3 regions of the Rhizobium sp. EC-SD404 genome follow, and region 1 is predicted to be linked to each of the others. Evidence: riboswitches for the same ligand, from Rfam matches in the RefSeq annotation. Region 1 holds a riboswitch; each other region holds the start of a gene.
The links. A riboswitch is a leader RNA that binds a small molecule or an ion and turns the genes downstream of it on or off. The one in region 1 is predicted to bind cobalamin.

Region 1 (5,148 bases):
CGCGGTTGGTGGCCTGCGCCCAGTCGGCGTCGGTCACGAAGAGAGTTCCGCCGGCGCACAATCCGTGGCGGGCGATCGAGAGCACCTTCTCGGGATCCGCGACTGTCCAAAGAACATTGCGGAGGGTGACAGCGTCGAATGAGCCAGGCTCAATCTCGGCCTCCTCGATCTGCGCATGGACAAATGCTATGTCCACAGATCGGCTTTCGGCCTCCCTTCGGGCAACGTTGAGCATTCCTTCGGAACCATCGATCGCCGTTACCCGGTGACCAAGCTCGGCAGCGATGATGGCGCAGGCGCCTGTCCCGGTTCCCAAGTCAAGCATCCTCAGCCCGGTTCGGTTTCCAAGTGCCTCCGCAACAACGCGCTTCCACACTTCATGATGGCGCACATGCGAGGCGCGTCCGTCGAATGCGTCGGCGACGCGGGTCCAGTATCTGCTTACGGCGTCGTTCACGGTTTCCATAGGTGTCGTCCTACGCGGGCATGCTGATGAAGCGTTGGTTGTCGGTGGCGAGGGGCGAAAATCTCATCGTGATCTGTCGATCGTGTGGATCTTCGATGAAGCGCACATCCACCCGAAAGACCTCTCGGATCAATTCAGGTGTCAGGACGTCACGCGGGCGGCCGAGCGCGGCGCGTGCACCGCCTTGCAGAACACAGATGCGGTCGCAGCCCATTGCCTGATTGAGGTCGTGCATCGCGATGATGCTTGTGACAGCGAGCTGCTTCATCAGCCGAAGGATGCCAAGCTGGTGCTCGATGTCCAGATGGTTCGTGGGTTCGTCGAGCAGAAGAAGGCTCGGCTGTTGCGCGAGAGCACGTGCGATATGAAGCCGCTGTCTTTCGCCACCCGAAAGAGTTTGCCATTCACGGTCGGACAATTCCTGCATGCCGACCTGACTCAAGGAACGCTCGACGACGAGATCGTCTGCTCCCGACCAGCTTTGCAGGGCCGATAGCCATGGCGTCCGGCCCAGTTCCACCGCGTCGCGGGCGGTCATGCGTTCGGATGTGTCGGCCATCTGTTCGACGAATGCGACCTTCTGGGCAATCTCGCGCCGCGAATAGGATTTGAGCGGCTTGCCATCGAGTTCGATCGTTCCGTGTGACGGCACGAGCATGCCGGCCAGCAATCGCAGCAATGTGGACTTGCCCGAACCGTTCGGACCGACCAGACCCAGGGTCTCACCAGGAACGATGTCGAGATCGATGTCCGAAACAATCCGGGTGGCACGAATGCGCCACCAAAGCTCACGTGCCGAATGCATCATGCCGATCTCCGCGACCGGACAAGGATGATGGCGAAGGCCGGCGCTCCCACAAGCGCGGTGACCACCCCGATCGGCAGAACCTGGCCGGGCACGATCACCCTTGAAACGATGTCTGCCAGCACCAGGAACAGCCCGCCGGTAATTGCCGAAACCGGCAAGAGGCGTCCGTGCCGAACCCCGACGAGAAAACGGGCGGCGTGTGGGATGACAAGGCCGACAAAGCCGATCGATCCAACGATGCTCACCATCGTCGCCGTCATGAGAGCCACGGTGCCAACCAGCATGATCTGAATGCGGCGTACCGGTACGCCGAGCGAGGCCGCCGATTCCGAGCCGAATGCGAATGCATCGAGGGCGCGGCGGTGCCAGCAGCAGAAGAGTATCCCAAAGAGCGCCACTGGAAATGCCAGCTGGACGTCCGGCCAACGCACCGAACTCAAATTGCCGAGCAGCCAAAACGTGATGCCGCGGACCTGCTCTGCGCTTGCGGAATGCGCGATGACGAATGAGGTGATCGCGTTGAAAAGCTGAGAGCCCGCGACGCCCGCCAAGATGATCAAGCCGGTGGCTCGTTGTGCAGCGCCGCCACCCGCGGCCTGGGCCAGGATTGCTACGAAAGCGAAGGCGAGAATGGCGCCCATGAAGGCGCCAAGCGAGATGGAGATGAGGCCTGCCCCCAGGCCAGCGACCATAACCCCCACGGCGCCTGTGGATGCGCCGGCGGAAATACCCAGGATGTAAGGATCGGCAAGCGCGTTGCGCAGAAGGCTCTGCAGCACGAGACCCGAAACGGCGAGCGCCGCGCCACAACAGAGCGCCACGATCGCACGCGTCAGCCGGTAGTTCCAGATGATGCCCTCGTCGATCGGCGGCACGGCATAGCCTCCGCCAGCCAGGCGATTGGCCAGGGTGGCGAAAACGCTGCCAAGCGAGATGGGCGTTTCCCCGATAGCCGTCCCGGCCAGGATGGCGGCCAGCATCAGCACGATCGCCCCCGAAGTCAGCAGAGCAATGCTGCCGCCGCTCCATGAACGTCGCCCGCCGGCCGCCAGAAGCCTCATTGCGCGAGACCTGCGTTTTCGAGGCCATCCGCCATCGCTTCCAAGCCTTCGAACATGCGGACCGATGCATGGACGGCATGGGCGTCGACGATGATGATCCGATCGTTCTTGACCGCGGTCATCTGGCTCGTGACAGGATCCGATTTCAGGAACTCGAGCTTGCTTTCGAAATCATCCGCCGCGTAACGCCGCCTGTCCATGCGGGCGATCATGATGACATCTGGGTCAGCGCGAGCGATCGTCTCCCAGCCGACCGTGGGCCATTCCTCCTTCGATTCCACAACGTTCGTCATTCCGAGCGTCGCCATCATGGAGGCAGGGATGCCGCGTTGCCCGGCCACGAAGGGATCGGAACCTGCCTCGACGCTGGAGAACCAGAATACGCCACTGACATCGCCAAGTCCGAGTTGCTCTGCGCGGGCGGTGGCAGCTTCCTGGCGCTGCTTCAGTTCAGCGGTCAGAGTTTCTCCACGATCTTCGATATCGAAGATCGTGGCCAGTTCGGCGATCGCTTCATAGACGGTCTCGACATCGAAACTGTCGCTTCTTACACCGTCGCCAACAGAGTTATCCTTTCCGACGCAGTCAGCCGGCATCACGTAGGTCTCAACGCCCAGCTCGTGAAACTGTTCGCGCGTGGCGACGCCGCCTTGCTCGCCGACCTGGCTTGAAAACTGCGCCACAACGAGTTCCGGTTGCGTGGATAAGACGCTTTCGAAACTGGGCTCATTGTCCGCAAGTCTTGGAATTTTCGCGTCTGTCTCAGCAAATTCGCCGCTGATGTCATTGAACCAGACCGAAGTTCCCTGAACGGTTTCGGCGAGGCCAAGCGCGTAGAGCATTTCGGTGGCGGACTGGCCGACGGCGACCGAGCGTTTGGGTGCTTCATCGAAAGTGAGTGTATGCCCGCAGTTTTCGATCTGCAGCGGATAGTCCGTCGCGTTTGCTGATATGGACGCCGAAAGGATCGCGACGGAAATGACCGCCACGGCGAGAGAAACGTTGTTCATTTGGATCGACCCCGATCTGTGTTGAAGAGACGGGAATCCGGCTGAGGACGATGTGATTGAAAGTTGGCTCGGCGCAATCGGCCTGTGGCTGCAAACACACGACTTCCCCTCCGGACACCCCGCCGGCGTTAACGTTCAAGCGTGTCGGTAGGTCTCCTGACTGACGGGTCGCTGCACACCCCTTCCTTCCCAGATCAACCGATCCAGTGGATTTTTGGGGGAGTACTCGCCGCCTACAGTTGCGGGGGCAGTTTCGTTTGACGACCGAGGTCGCCTGCGAATTCCCTGTTATTTCCTTTCGGAAACCGACACCGACAGCGGTAACTCAATCGTCCCGCGTGCACAATGCTGAAACAGAGACACTCTTGATCACGATCGGTCCGACGCCAACGGGATGGGACGAAGCCGATGCAATCGATAGAGCCGAAGCGTTCATGAACTTCCTGAGAGCCGCGATCGCGCAGCATATCGATCATGTCGATCAACAGGGTCCGTCATTTGGTTGAGTACCAGCCGTGGACAAGAAACGTCTGAAAGAATTGGATGGGTGGATTGAAGCCTGTTTCTTGAAGAAGCTGCTCGGTCGCTTCGGGCGACAACAGGCTGAGTTCGTTGCGGAGGATCATGGGCAAATTGCGCAGGGCTTCCGGAGTGGCACCCATCAATGCCTGTATTCGCGCCCAGTCCCTCAGCATGGGCGGGAAGTCAGCTGCTTCCAGATCGGCACTGATTTCCGTGCTGACAAAATACCCACTGCTCCTGAGGCGGTCATAGACGTTTCGATAGAAGTTCGGTCGATCATCGCGAGATATGAAATGCGCGACCATGACCGTGACGATGGCGTCGAACCCCTTATCGGCCGGCACGTCATCGATGTATCCGGTGATCAGTTCGCACCGGTCGAGCAGGCCGGCACTCGTCAGCTTCTCGCGGCACACCGCGAGCATTTCGGCCGATGGATCGACACCGACAAAGCGCCAATCCGCGTGAGATCGAGCCAGCGACAGTATTTCCGCGCCGGTTCCGACTCCGATACAGAGAATGCGCGCGTCGGATGGCAGGTCGTCCAGAACCAGCCGAATGGCAAAATGCATACCGGCGCTGAGTTCGCCGAGCTCGCTGTTACGCTCATCATAGCGGCGTGCCAGCTCGCTGCTGAAAAAGCTCTCTGCTGCGGGTGTGTGAGGATTGGGCATTTTGAAATTCTTTCATCCAGGAAATGACGAGCCACTCTGTGCTGTGAGCAGCTCAATACAGCCGGAGCGCCCGGCCTATTGACCGAGCGCAAATGGAGCAGCCCTCAATCGTGGCTGTGGTTCTCGTGTCCGGATGTATCGCGCGCTTCGTCGCCATCCTCATCGTGAACGACGCCGCTGCCACCGACGATAACAATGTTGTAGGGCGTGCCCTCGACAGCGACTGTTTCGATCTCATCAAGCGTGTCCTTCGCGATGCGGCGAACCAGACCCTCGTTCGGGTCCGTCATCACGATCTCGTCGCCTGCCATTGCCAGGCGCGGCCGCGGATCGTTCCAGTGGCCGTCCATGGAGTAAGGCGATGTGATCCGTGCGCTGTTGGAGATGCTGGCATCCAGAACGTCGATCTGATGCAGCGTCCCATCTTCCGTCAGAACGTAGCCATATCGGACATTCACAGGATCGAGCACGAAATCGATTCGGCGGAAGGGCAGCTCGACGTACCGGAAATGCGGTTCATCGGCGGGATCGACGACGACAAGCCCATCGGCGCCGTAATTGCCGAGAAAGGCTTGCATGCTCCTGGCGCCGAGAAGCGTCCCGGTGC
Region 2 (5,148 bases), 1.5 Mb from region 1:
ATGTCTATGACGCAAATTCGGCTTCCGAACTGTCGGCGGCATTTGAGGATATCGGCGGATCGCTCGTATCATCGGCGCTTCGTCTCACCCGCTGACCTTTGCCATTGCGGGTGCTAAGGACGGCCGACCCAATCTGCGGCCGGAGACTGTCTTTTGGCAAAAGCGCTGATGTTGCAAGGAACCGGCTCGGATGTCGGCAAGACGGTTCTGGTGGCCGGGCTCTGCCGGCTTGCGGCCAACCGCGGGATCAGGGTCAAACCTTTCAAGCCGCAGAACATGTCGAACAACGCCGCCGTCGCCGAGGATGGCGGCGAGATGGGGCGGGCGCAGTGGTTGCAGGCGCTGGCCGCGCGCATAGCGCCTTCGATCCACATGAATCCGATCCTTCTGAAGCCGGAAAGTGAGACGGGAAGCCAGGTCGTCGTTCACGGCCGCGTCGTGGGCAAGGCCAGGGGCAGGGACTACCAGGCGCTGAAGCCGCAGTTGCTCGAAAAGGTGATGGAGAGCTTTGCGCTTCTCAAGCAGGATTGCGACCTCGTGCTGGTGGAAGGGGCCGGGTCGCCTGCCGAGATCAATCTGCGCGCTGGCGACATCGCCAATATGGGCTTTGCGACGAAGGCCGGCGTACCGGTGGTGCTCGTCGGCGACATCGACCGCGGCGGCGTGATCGCCTCGCTCGTCGGAACGCACCACATCCTGCCGGAAGAAGACCGCCGCATGATCTGCGGCTTCCTGATCAACAAGTTTCGCGGTGACGTGTCGCTTTTCGACGATGGGCTTGCGGCGATCACGAGGTTTACCGGCTGGCAAAGCTTCGGTGTCGTCCCTTGGCTGGCCGAGACGGCTCGATTGCCGGCCGAGGATTCCGTGGCGCTCGAGCGATTGGTGGCGGGATCGGCGCGGGCGCTGAAGGTGGCCGTACCCGTTCTGTCGCGAATCGCCAATTTCGACGATCTCGATCCGCTCGCCGCCGAGCCGCAGGTCGAACTGGTCTATGTGCGCAGCGGCGAACGCTTGCCGGACGATGCCGGCCTGATCGTGATCCCCGGTTCGAAATCCACCATCGGCGACCTGGCCGCCTTTCGGGCGAATGGTTGGGATCTCGATCTTGCCAGGCATGTGCGTCGCGGCGGGCATGTCGTCGGCATCTGCGGCGGCTACCAGATGCTGGGGCGCAGCGTCGCCGATCCGCTCGGGCTCGAAGGCGCCCCGTCGCGCGTCGAGGGGCTCGGCCTTCTCGACATTGAAACGGTTATGGAGCCCGACAAGATCGTGCGCAACGTCGCCGCTCATTCGACGGTGTTCGACGAGCCGTTGCAGGGATACGAAATTCATCTCGGCCTTAGCGAGGGACCCGATGCCGGACGCGCGCCTGTCGTGATCGACGGACGACCGGATGGCGCGATGACGGCCGATGGGCGCGTCATGGGCACCTATCTCCACGGCCTATTTGCTGCCGATGGGTTTCGCCGCGCCTATCTCTCGACGCTTGGGATCGAGGCCGGTGCGGATGGGTATGCGCAGGGCGTGGACATCGCCCTCGACGCCATCGCCGCGCGGCTGGAGCAAGTGCTGGATGTCGACAGGCTTCTCGCCTCGGCGGCTGTTGTATGATGCGCCCAGTTCTCAAACGCGATTGACACCGATCGCGCGCCACGCCTATTTCTAGTGCATCGAAAGGTTCCTCGGCCGCCATCGGCGTTCGGGGATGAAAAGGGAATGCGAGGGGTGGACCCAATCCGGGCGCCTTGATCGCAGCCGACCCCGCGACTGTAGAGTGGCGAGGCTTTCCCATCCGACGATCTTGGTCTGACGGTTGGAGCGATGCGTGGTGCATTGCGGACCACCAGACCGAGGACGCCGGAAAAGCCACTGGAGTGGCGACTGCGCAGAACCATGGCTGGACGCCTCTTGTCTACGAATCGTCCGCCAGCGCAGCGCCGCAAACTCCGGGAAGGTGAGGGACAAGCCGTTGCATCGGGCATTGCGCCCGATGCTGCAGCCATGAGCCAGGAGACCTGCCCGTCGATTTCGAACCTAGAGGGACGGGGTGTTCCGCTCTTGGCCAACAGTCTCGTTTCCGGGAAGCCCGGATATTGGGGGAGGCTGCGCGGTCAGGCGAACACACCGTTCAGAGGCCATTTTGGGCCCATCTGACACGGGAGTTGTCTTTATGATCGTCTTGAACCGCGGCTTGACGGCCGTAGTCTTCACTGTGCTTGCCTCGTCTGCCTATGCCCACCACCCGATGGGCGGCGAAACGCCGTCCACATTCTCCGCCGGTCTTCTGTCCGGCATCGGGCACCCGATCATCGGGCTCGACCATCTGGCCTTCATCATCGCCGTCGGCATCGCGGCAACGCTCACGCGTCATCGCTTCGCCATGCCGCTCTTCTTCGTCGGGGCGACGGTGGTCGGAACGCTCGTACATCTCGCATCGGTGGGACTGCCCTTCGTGGAAGTCATGGTGGCGCTGTCGGTCGCGGTGCTCGGCATCATGCTGCTTTCGGGCCGCGACTACGCGCCGGCCGCCTACGCTGCCGTCTTCGCGCTGGCCGGCCTCTTTCATGGTCATGCCTATGGCGAAGCCGTGTTCGGTGCCGAAACAACGCCGGTTCTCGCCTACCTCGCCGGTTTCGCAGCGACCCAGTACCTGATTGCGATCGGCGCCGGGCTTGCGGTAACGGCGCTGTTCGCACCGGGCCGAACTGCCGAGAATGTCGCATTGCGGATTTCCGGTGGTGTCGTGGCAGGCGTTGGCGCTTTGCTCGTGGGCGAGCATCTGCTTGCCGCGATCGGTCTCGCCTGAGCGGATGGCAGCAGCACGGAACGGGGCGGTCTTCGTCCTCGGCGGAGCCCGCTCCGGCAAATCGGCATTCGCCGAGACGCTGGCGCGGGAGACCGGCCTTCCTCGCCATTACGTCGCGACGGCACAAGCCTTCGACGACGAGATGCGTGCCCGGATCGCACGCCACCGGGTTGATCGAGGTGCGGACTGGGTGACCCATGATTGCCCCCTGTCGCTGACGGGAGTGCTGCGCGAGCACCTGCGTCCCGAACGCGTCGTGCTGGTGGACTGCCTTACGCTCTGGGTCACCAATCTCATGATGGAGGAGCAGGGCGATGCTGCGATCGAATCCGATTTCGACGATCTCGTCTCGCTCCTCGTCAGCCCGCCCGGACGCGTTATCCTCGTCTCCAATGAGGTCGGTCTCGGCATCGTTCCGGAAAATTCCATGGCGCGCGCCTTTCGCGATCATGCAGGGCGCCTGCACCAGAAAATCGCGGCGGTCGCCGACGAGGTCTACTTCGTCGCAGCCGGCCTGCCGCTCAAAATGAAGGGTTAGTTTCCATGCAAGCGAAGATACCGGCAACGGTGATCACCGGCTTCCTCGGCGCCGGAAAGACGACGCTCATTCGAAACCTGCTGATGAATGCGCAAGGGCGCCGCATCGCGCTGATCATCAACGAATTCGGCGATCTGGGCGTCGATGGCGACGTGCTGAAAGGCTGCGGTGCCGAAACCTGTACCGAAGACGACATCGTCGAACTGACCAATGGCTGCATCTGCTGCACGGTCGCCGACGACTTCATCCCGACGATGGAAAAGCTTCTGGAGCGCGACCGCCTGCCGGATCACATCATCATCGAGACCTCGGGCCTCGCGCTGCCGCAACCGCTCGTCAACGCCTTCAACTGGCCCGGCATCAAGGAGCGCGTCACGGTTGACGGCGTCGTCACCGTCGTCGACAGCGCCGCAGTCGCGGCCGGCCGCTTCGCCGATGACGAAGATCGCGTCGACGCCATGCGTGCCGCCGACGAGAGCCTCGATCATGAAAGCCCGCTGGAAGAGCTGTTCGAAGATCAGCTGACGGCGGCCGACCTCATCATCCTGAACAAGAGCGATCTCGTCGACCTGGAGCGCATGACCGCGGTGCGGATTGACGTTGCGGCGCGCACGAGCCGCAAGCCGCAGATGATCGAGGCGTCGGGTGGCAACGTGTCGGCGGCCGTCCTTCTCGGGCTCGGCGTGGGGACCGAAAGCGATATCGCCAATCGCCGATCCCATCACGAGATCGAGCACGAGAATGGCGAGGAGCACGATCACGACGATTTCGAAAGCTTCGTCGTCGATTTGGGCGCTGTCGCTGCACCCGACCGTTTCGCGTCGGCCCTCAAGGACGTCATCGCGACCCACGACATCCTCCGGCTCAAGGGCTTCGCGGACGTCGAGGGCAAGCCCATGCGCCTCGTGGTGCAGGCGGTGGGGAGCCGCGTCGACAGCTATTTCGACCGTGCCTGGAAGCCTAACGAGGAGCGCGGGACGCGTCTCGTCGTCATCGGTCTTCATGATGGGCTCGACGAGGCGGCGATCACTGCAGCGCTGCAAGACGCCGCGCGATGACGATGAAACGCCGACCATGCGGTAATGGCGGCAAGCGACGGCGGCCATGCACCTCCTCCTGAGCCAGAAGGGCTCGATTGCCGACGGAGACGAGGCGATCGATCTCGGACAGACGCCGGGCGATATCCTTTTCCTATCGGCTGCCGATACGGAACTGGCAGCAATCGCGGCTGCCAGGGCGGGCGGCAGTGCCGGTGCGCGGTCCGTGCGTGTCGCGAGCCTGATGACGCTGAAGCATCCGATGTCGGTCGATACCTACATCGAGCGGACGGCACGCCACGCCCGGCTGATCGTCGTGCGCGCGCTCGGCGGAGCCAGCTATTTCGCCTATGTGCTCGATGCGCTGCTGGCGACGGCCGCCCGGGAGGGCATCGCGCTGGCGGTGCTGCCGGGCGACGACAAGCCCGACGAGGGTCTTGCGCGGTATTCGACCGTTCGACCGGCTGACCGGGAAGCGCTCTGGGCATTTCTCAACGAGGGCGGGGTGGAAAACGCCCGCGGCCTGCTCGATTACGCGGCGGCGATGATCGACGGCTCGACAAGGCCGGGCGGCGCGGTTCCGCTGATGCGAGCCGGCGTGTGGGCGCAGAACGGCTCTCAGCACGGGACGAAAGCCGGCCGTGTTTCCATCGTATTTTACCGCGCACTTGTCCAAAGCGGGCAGACGGCGCCGGTGAAAGCCTTGGTCGACGCGCTTTCGGCACGAGGCTTCGCCGTCACGCCGCTTTTCGTTTCCAGCCTCA
Region 3 (5,148 bases), 1.3 Mb from region 1:
ATCCGGCTTGCGCGTGACAGTGCCCTCGTCTGCCTTCATCAACCCGATGGCGGCCTTGGCGGTGGTCGACTTGCCGGAGCCATTCGGACCGATCAGCGTCACGATCTCGCCCGGCGAAATGGTGAGATCGACGCCACGCACCAGCCAGCGCCCGCTGCGCCGAACTCCGACGCCGCTCATCTCCACAAGGTTTGTCCGCTGCACCATCAACCCTTTCGATGCGCCATTTCGGCGCTTGTCACCGCATATGGCACACGTTATAGGGTTACACAAGAAACGTTATAAGATTACGATTTCAACTGAACTGAGGGACTAGCATGAAATCTTCCGCTCTCGTCGCATCGTCGGCCGCCGCGTTCATGGCGGCGACCGCTCTGACAGCCTCGCCCGCTTTGGCGCTCGACGGCGTGGTTACGTCGATCAAGCCGATCCACTCGCTGGTCGCGGGCGTGATGGAAGGCGTGGGCGAACCGGAACTTCTCGTCAAGGGCGCCGCCTCCCCGCATACCTACACGCTGCGCCCCTCGGATGCAGCAATGCTGCAGGACGCGCCGCTCGTGTTCTGGGTCGGTCCGGGGCTGGAGCCCTTCCTCGACCAGCCGCTCGACACGTTGAGCGCCAATGCCCGCGTGGTGACGCTGGAACAGACCGAAGGCTTGACGCGGCTCGAATTCCGCGAAGGCGGCGCCTTCGAGGCACACGATCATGGAGACCATGGCGACGACCATGCTCATGACGAGCACGCTGAAGCCGGCCATGACGCCGATGAGCATGCACACGATGACGAAGAGCACGACCACGGCCATGACGAACATAGCCACGACGACCACGGTCACGACCATGCCGACGAAGAAGACGCCGCGCATGACCATGGTGACGATGACAATGCCGGGCATGATCACTCCGGGACTGACCCGCATTATTGGCTGGATCCCGAAAATGCGAAGTTGATGGTGGGCGCGATCGTGACGGCTCTGTCTGATGCCGATCCGGACAACGCCGAGGTCTATCGCAGCAATGCGGATGACCTGACGTCGCGGATCGACGAATTGTCGACCGACATCGCCACGACCGTCGAACCGGTTGCCGACCGGCCCTTCATCGTCTTTCATGATGCCTATCGCTATTTCGAGGAGCGGTTCGGCCTTCAAGCCGCCGGCGCGATTACGATCAGCCCGGAAGTGGCGCCGGGGGCGGAACGCATCTCCGAACTGCGCCAGCGCGTGAGCGAGCTCGATGCTGCCTGCGTCTTCGCCGAGCCGCAATTCGAGCCTCGGATCGTCAATGTCGTGATCGAAGGCACAGATGCGAAGGCGGGCGTGCTGGATCCGGAAGGCGCGGAGATCGCCGACGGGCCTGATCTCTACTTCGAGCTTCTGCGCAACATGGCGACGTCGTTCGCGACATGTCTCGGCGAAGAAAGCTGATTACTACGTTTGATTGAAACCCCGACGAAAAAAGGCCCCGACAGCGCTGCCGGGGCCTTTTCTCTGATCGCGTTGATCGCAGTCCGGCGAAATATCAGATGATGCCGGCCACGATGGCGACACCGGCAAGCGCCATCACGCCGCCACCGGCGCGCGCTGCAAGCACGCCCTGCGAGCGCGACAGCTTGCCGATGCCGAGGCCTGCTGCGATGCCCGCAGCATGAAGAAGGGCCGTTGCCGCCATGAAGCCGAGGCCATAGGCGAGCCCCGCGCTGTCCTGAGGCATTTCGGTGCCGTGCGCATGACCATGGAAGATTGCGAAGAAGCCGACGAGAGCCATGGCCGCAGCGACCGGCATCTGGCGGCCGAAAGCGGCGGCTGCGCCGATGGCGACGATCGACAGGCCGATGCCGAGTTCGACGAGCGGCAGGTCGAATGCAAAAGCGCCAAGGATCCCGCCGATCGCCATGGCGCCGACAAAGGCTGCCGGGACGAGCCAGAGCGGCCGGTTCGAGCTGGTTCGGTCAGAGACGAGATACGCCAGAAAGCCGACGGCGATCATCGCAAGAAGATGGTCCAGGCCGCCCAACGGATGCATGAAACCGTAGGTGAAACTTGCATTGTCATGGCTGCCATGACCGGTATGGGCGAATGCCACCCCAGTCGAAAGCGCGAAGGCTGCAAGTGTGGTCAAGATACGCATGTGTTGTCCTTTCGGGGCCCTCCGCCCCACCTTTGGGTCGTATATGCGGCTTTGCCGCGTGGCTGACGGCCGGTCTCCTGGCTCGGGACCAATCCCCTCCGCCTTCCCGATGCAAGAAGCACACCAGTGGCATGATGAAGGGGCGTCGTCCCTGACAGTCGCGGGGGCGGCGCCGGCTTTTCACCGGCTTCCCGTTTCACCTTGAAACTCAAGGCACCGTCGCAACGATTGGTGACAGCGGCTGCGATAAAACACAACCGGTGCCGATGCTCATTTCTTGAGCAAAAGCTGACGCTTCACTTCTTTCTGCGGGCAGGCCCTTTGCGCTCCGCCGATGCCGCCCACAGATTGATATCGGCGTCGCGGGCATGGCTGTCGATTTCGGCAAGCTCGGCATCGGTGAAATCGAGATTGGCGAGTGCACCCACGCAATCCTCCACCTGCGACACACGGCTCGCGCCGATCAGCGCCGAGGTGACGCGGCCACCGCGCAGGACCCAAGCGATTGCCATCTGCGCCAGCGTCTGGCCGCGCTTCTCGGCGATCTCGTTCAGCGCACGGATATTGGCGAGGTTCTTGTCGTTCAGGAACTCCGGCATCAGGGACTTGCCCTGGCTGGCACGGCTGTCGTCAGGTACGCCCTTCAGATACTTGGTCGTGAGCATGCCCTGCGCGAGTGGCGAGAACACGATCGAGCCGATGCCGAGATCATCGAGCGCATCGAGAAGCCCATCCTCCTCGACCCAGCGGTTGAGCATGGAATAGCTCGGCTGGTGGATGATGCACGGCGTGCCGAGGTCCTTGAGGATCGCTGCGGCTTCCCGCGTCCGCTGGGCGTTGTAGGACGAGATACCGGCATAGAGCGCCTTGCCGGAGCGCACGATCTGATCGAGCGCCATCATCGTCTCTTCAAGCGGCGTTTCCGGATCGAACCGGTGCGAATAGAAGATGTCGACATAGTCGAGACCCATCCGCTTCAGGCTCTGGTCGCAGGAGGCGATCACGTATTTGCGGCTGCCCCACTCGCCATAGGGCCCCGGCCACATGTCGTAGCCGGCCTTGGAAGAGATGATCAGCTGATCGCGGTAGCCGGAAAAATCGGTCCGCAGGATTTCGCCGAAAGCCGTTTCCGCCGATCCGGGCGGCGGGCCGTAATTGTTGGCGAGGTCGAAATGAGTGATGCCGAGATCGAAGGCGCGGCGGCAGATGTCGCGCTTGGTCTGATGGGGCGTGTCGTCGCCGAAATTGTGCCAGAGACCGAGGGAAATCGCGGGAAGCTTCAACCCGCTGCGGCCGCAACGGTTGTAGCGCATCGTTTCGTAACGGTTTTCAGCCGGCTGCCATGCCATGGCGCAATCTCCCTTCATGCTTTGAAGCGCGAGGGATAGGCGCTCCGCCGCCAAAACGGAAGAGGCTTCACGCCTTGCGTCGCGCGGCCTCGCGGATCAGCGCAGCGAGCGTCTCGCCATCGCCGATGGCGTTCGCCATCAGGAGAATGAGCCGTGCGTTGAAGCGCTGTGCCTCTTCGGTCGAGAGCGTCCGTTGCGCCGCCATTAGCTCGGCATAGAAGCGATCGCCGGCAGGTCCGAGCCGGTCTTGCAGAAGATCGGTCATTGGCCGGCTCCAAGCGTGCGTTTGTGGGCGACGGCAATGTCGTCGGCGCTGGGCGCGACAAACGCTGCCGCGACGTGCTGGTCCGGCCGAACGAGATAGGTGAAACCCTGTCCAAGCCGTTTGAGGGCGTGCCCCTCCAGATCGATCAGGCAGTCTTCGCCGGCCGAGGCATCGGCCACGACCTGGATGACCGGCAAGCCGTTTGCAATCGGCCGGTCCCGCTCCGTGGTCAGCACGCAGAAATCGCCGCCGATTTCGTTGAGCAGCCAAGTCGATCGGTTGCCTTTGAGCACCGGCGCATCGGGCAGAACACTGCCCGGTTTGACGGGAGCGTCTACCCCGGATGCCGTCTGCATCGACATTCCTTCCAGCGAACAGGGCAGCGACAGCCGTCCGGAATTGACGAGGCGCCGGGCAAAGGGCGCGTCAGCCGCAAGCCGAAGGACCTCATCGCGGAAGATGCGCTCCATCTCCGTCTTCGGAGTCATGAAATTGGTCGCGTTGGCGGACTGCGCAATGTTCTCGTCGGCGCCGTGGACACGTTCTTCATTGTAGCTCTCGATCAACGTCTCCGGTGCCTTGCCCTGGATGACCGCCGCGAGTTTCCAGCCGAGATTGTCGACGTCGTGCATGCCGCCATTGCCGCCGCGCGCGCCGAAGGGCGACACCACATGGGCGCTGTCGCCGACGAAGACGACGCGGTCATGGACGAACCGATCGAGCCGGCGGCACTGAAACGTGTAGACCGACACCCAGTCCAGTCCGAACGGCCTGTCGCCGACGATGGCCCGGATGCGCGGGAGAACCTTTTCCGGGCGTTTCTCTTCGAGGGGATCTGCATCCCAGCCGAGTTGCAGGTCGATGCGGTAGATGTTGTCCGGCTGCTTGTGGAGAAGCGCCGATTGCCCTTCGTGAAACGGCGGCTCGAACCAGAAATGCCGCTCGGCCTCGCCGGAGGCGAAGAGATCGTCGTCCATGCGAATGTCGGCGATGAGGAAGCGCTCCTCGAACAGCCGGCCGCTGAACTCCAGACCCATCATGTCGCGCAGCGCAGACCTGGAGCCATCGCAAGCCATCAGCCAGTCGGCGGTTAGATCGTAGGCGCCGAAGGGCGTCTCCACCGAAAGACGCGCGCCATCTCCCTGCTGGCGCAACGCCACGACCTTGTTGCGAAAGCGCAGTTCGATCAGATCTGGGAAGTCCCGGCACCGATCGACCAGATAATGCTCCACGTAATATTGCTGGAGGTTGATGAAGGCCGGCATCTTATGCCCGGCTTCAGGCAGCAGGTCGAAATTGTACACCTCGCGGTCGCGGTGGAAGAGCCGGCCGACCTTCCAAGTGACGCCCTTCGCGAGCATGCGATCGGCGACACCGAGACGATCGAAGATTTCCAACGACCGC

Region 2: it holds a riboswitch for cobalamin, as region 1 does, so the genes downstream of both, GC125_RS14715 (HupE/UreJ family protein) here and GC125_RS07600 (ABC transporter substrate-binding protein) in region 1, are expected to answer to the same signal.
Region 3: it holds a riboswitch for cobalamin, as region 1 does, so the genes downstream of both, GC125_RS13535 (HupE/UreJ family protein) here and GC125_RS07600 (ABC transporter substrate-binding protein) in region 1, are expected to answer to the same signal.

What each region holds. Positions count from the first base shown of each region.
Region 1 covers NZ_LR701459.1:1,394,227-1,399,374, forward strand. The annotation lists gene GC125_RS07585 (class I SAM-dependent methyltransferase) at 1-466, opposite strand, end outside; gene GC125_RS07590 (ABC transporter ATP-binding protein) at 477-1,274, opposite strand; gene GC125_RS07595 (FecCD family ABC transporter permease) at 1,271-2,335, opposite strand; gene GC125_RS07600 (ABC transporter substrate-binding protein) at 2,332-3,345, opposite strand; cobalamin riboswitch at 3,475-3,670, opposite strand; gene GC125_RS07605 (class I SAM-dependent methyltransferase) at 3,840-4,541, opposite strand; gene GC125_RS07610 (metallochaperone AztD) at 4,646-5,148, opposite strand, start outside.
Region 2 covers NZ_LR701459.1:2,875,129-2,880,276, reverse strand. The annotation lists gene GC125_RS14725 (TadE/TadG family type IV pilus assembly protein) at 1-95, shown strand, start outside; gene GC125_RS14720 (cobyric acid synthase) at 154-1,614, shown strand; cobalamin riboswitch at 1,662-2,040, shown strand; gene GC125_RS14715 (HupE/UreJ family protein) at 2,174-2,809, shown strand; gene cobU (bifunctional adenosylcobinamide kinase/adenosylcobinamide-phosphate guanylyltransferase) at 2,814-3,347, shown strand; gene cobW (cobalamin biosynthesis protein CobW) at 3,353-4,405, shown strand; gene cobN (cobaltochelatase subunit CobN) at 4,452-5,148, shown strand, end outside.
Region 3 covers NZ_LR701459.1:2,645,675-2,650,822, forward strand. The annotation lists gene GC125_RS13525 (ATP-binding cassette domain-containing protein) at 1-207, opposite strand, end outside; gene znuA (zinc ABC transporter substrate-binding protein ZnuA) at 318-1,427, shown strand; gene GC125_RS13535 (HupE/UreJ family protein) at 1,522-2,130, opposite strand; cobalamin riboswitch at 2,180-2,366, opposite strand; gene mgrA (L-glyceraldehyde 3-phosphate reductase) at 2,427-3,479, opposite strand; gene GC125_RS13545 (DUF2783 domain-containing protein) at 3,547-3,744, opposite strand; gene GC125_RS13550 (FAD-dependent oxidoreductase) at 3,741-5,148, opposite strand, start outside.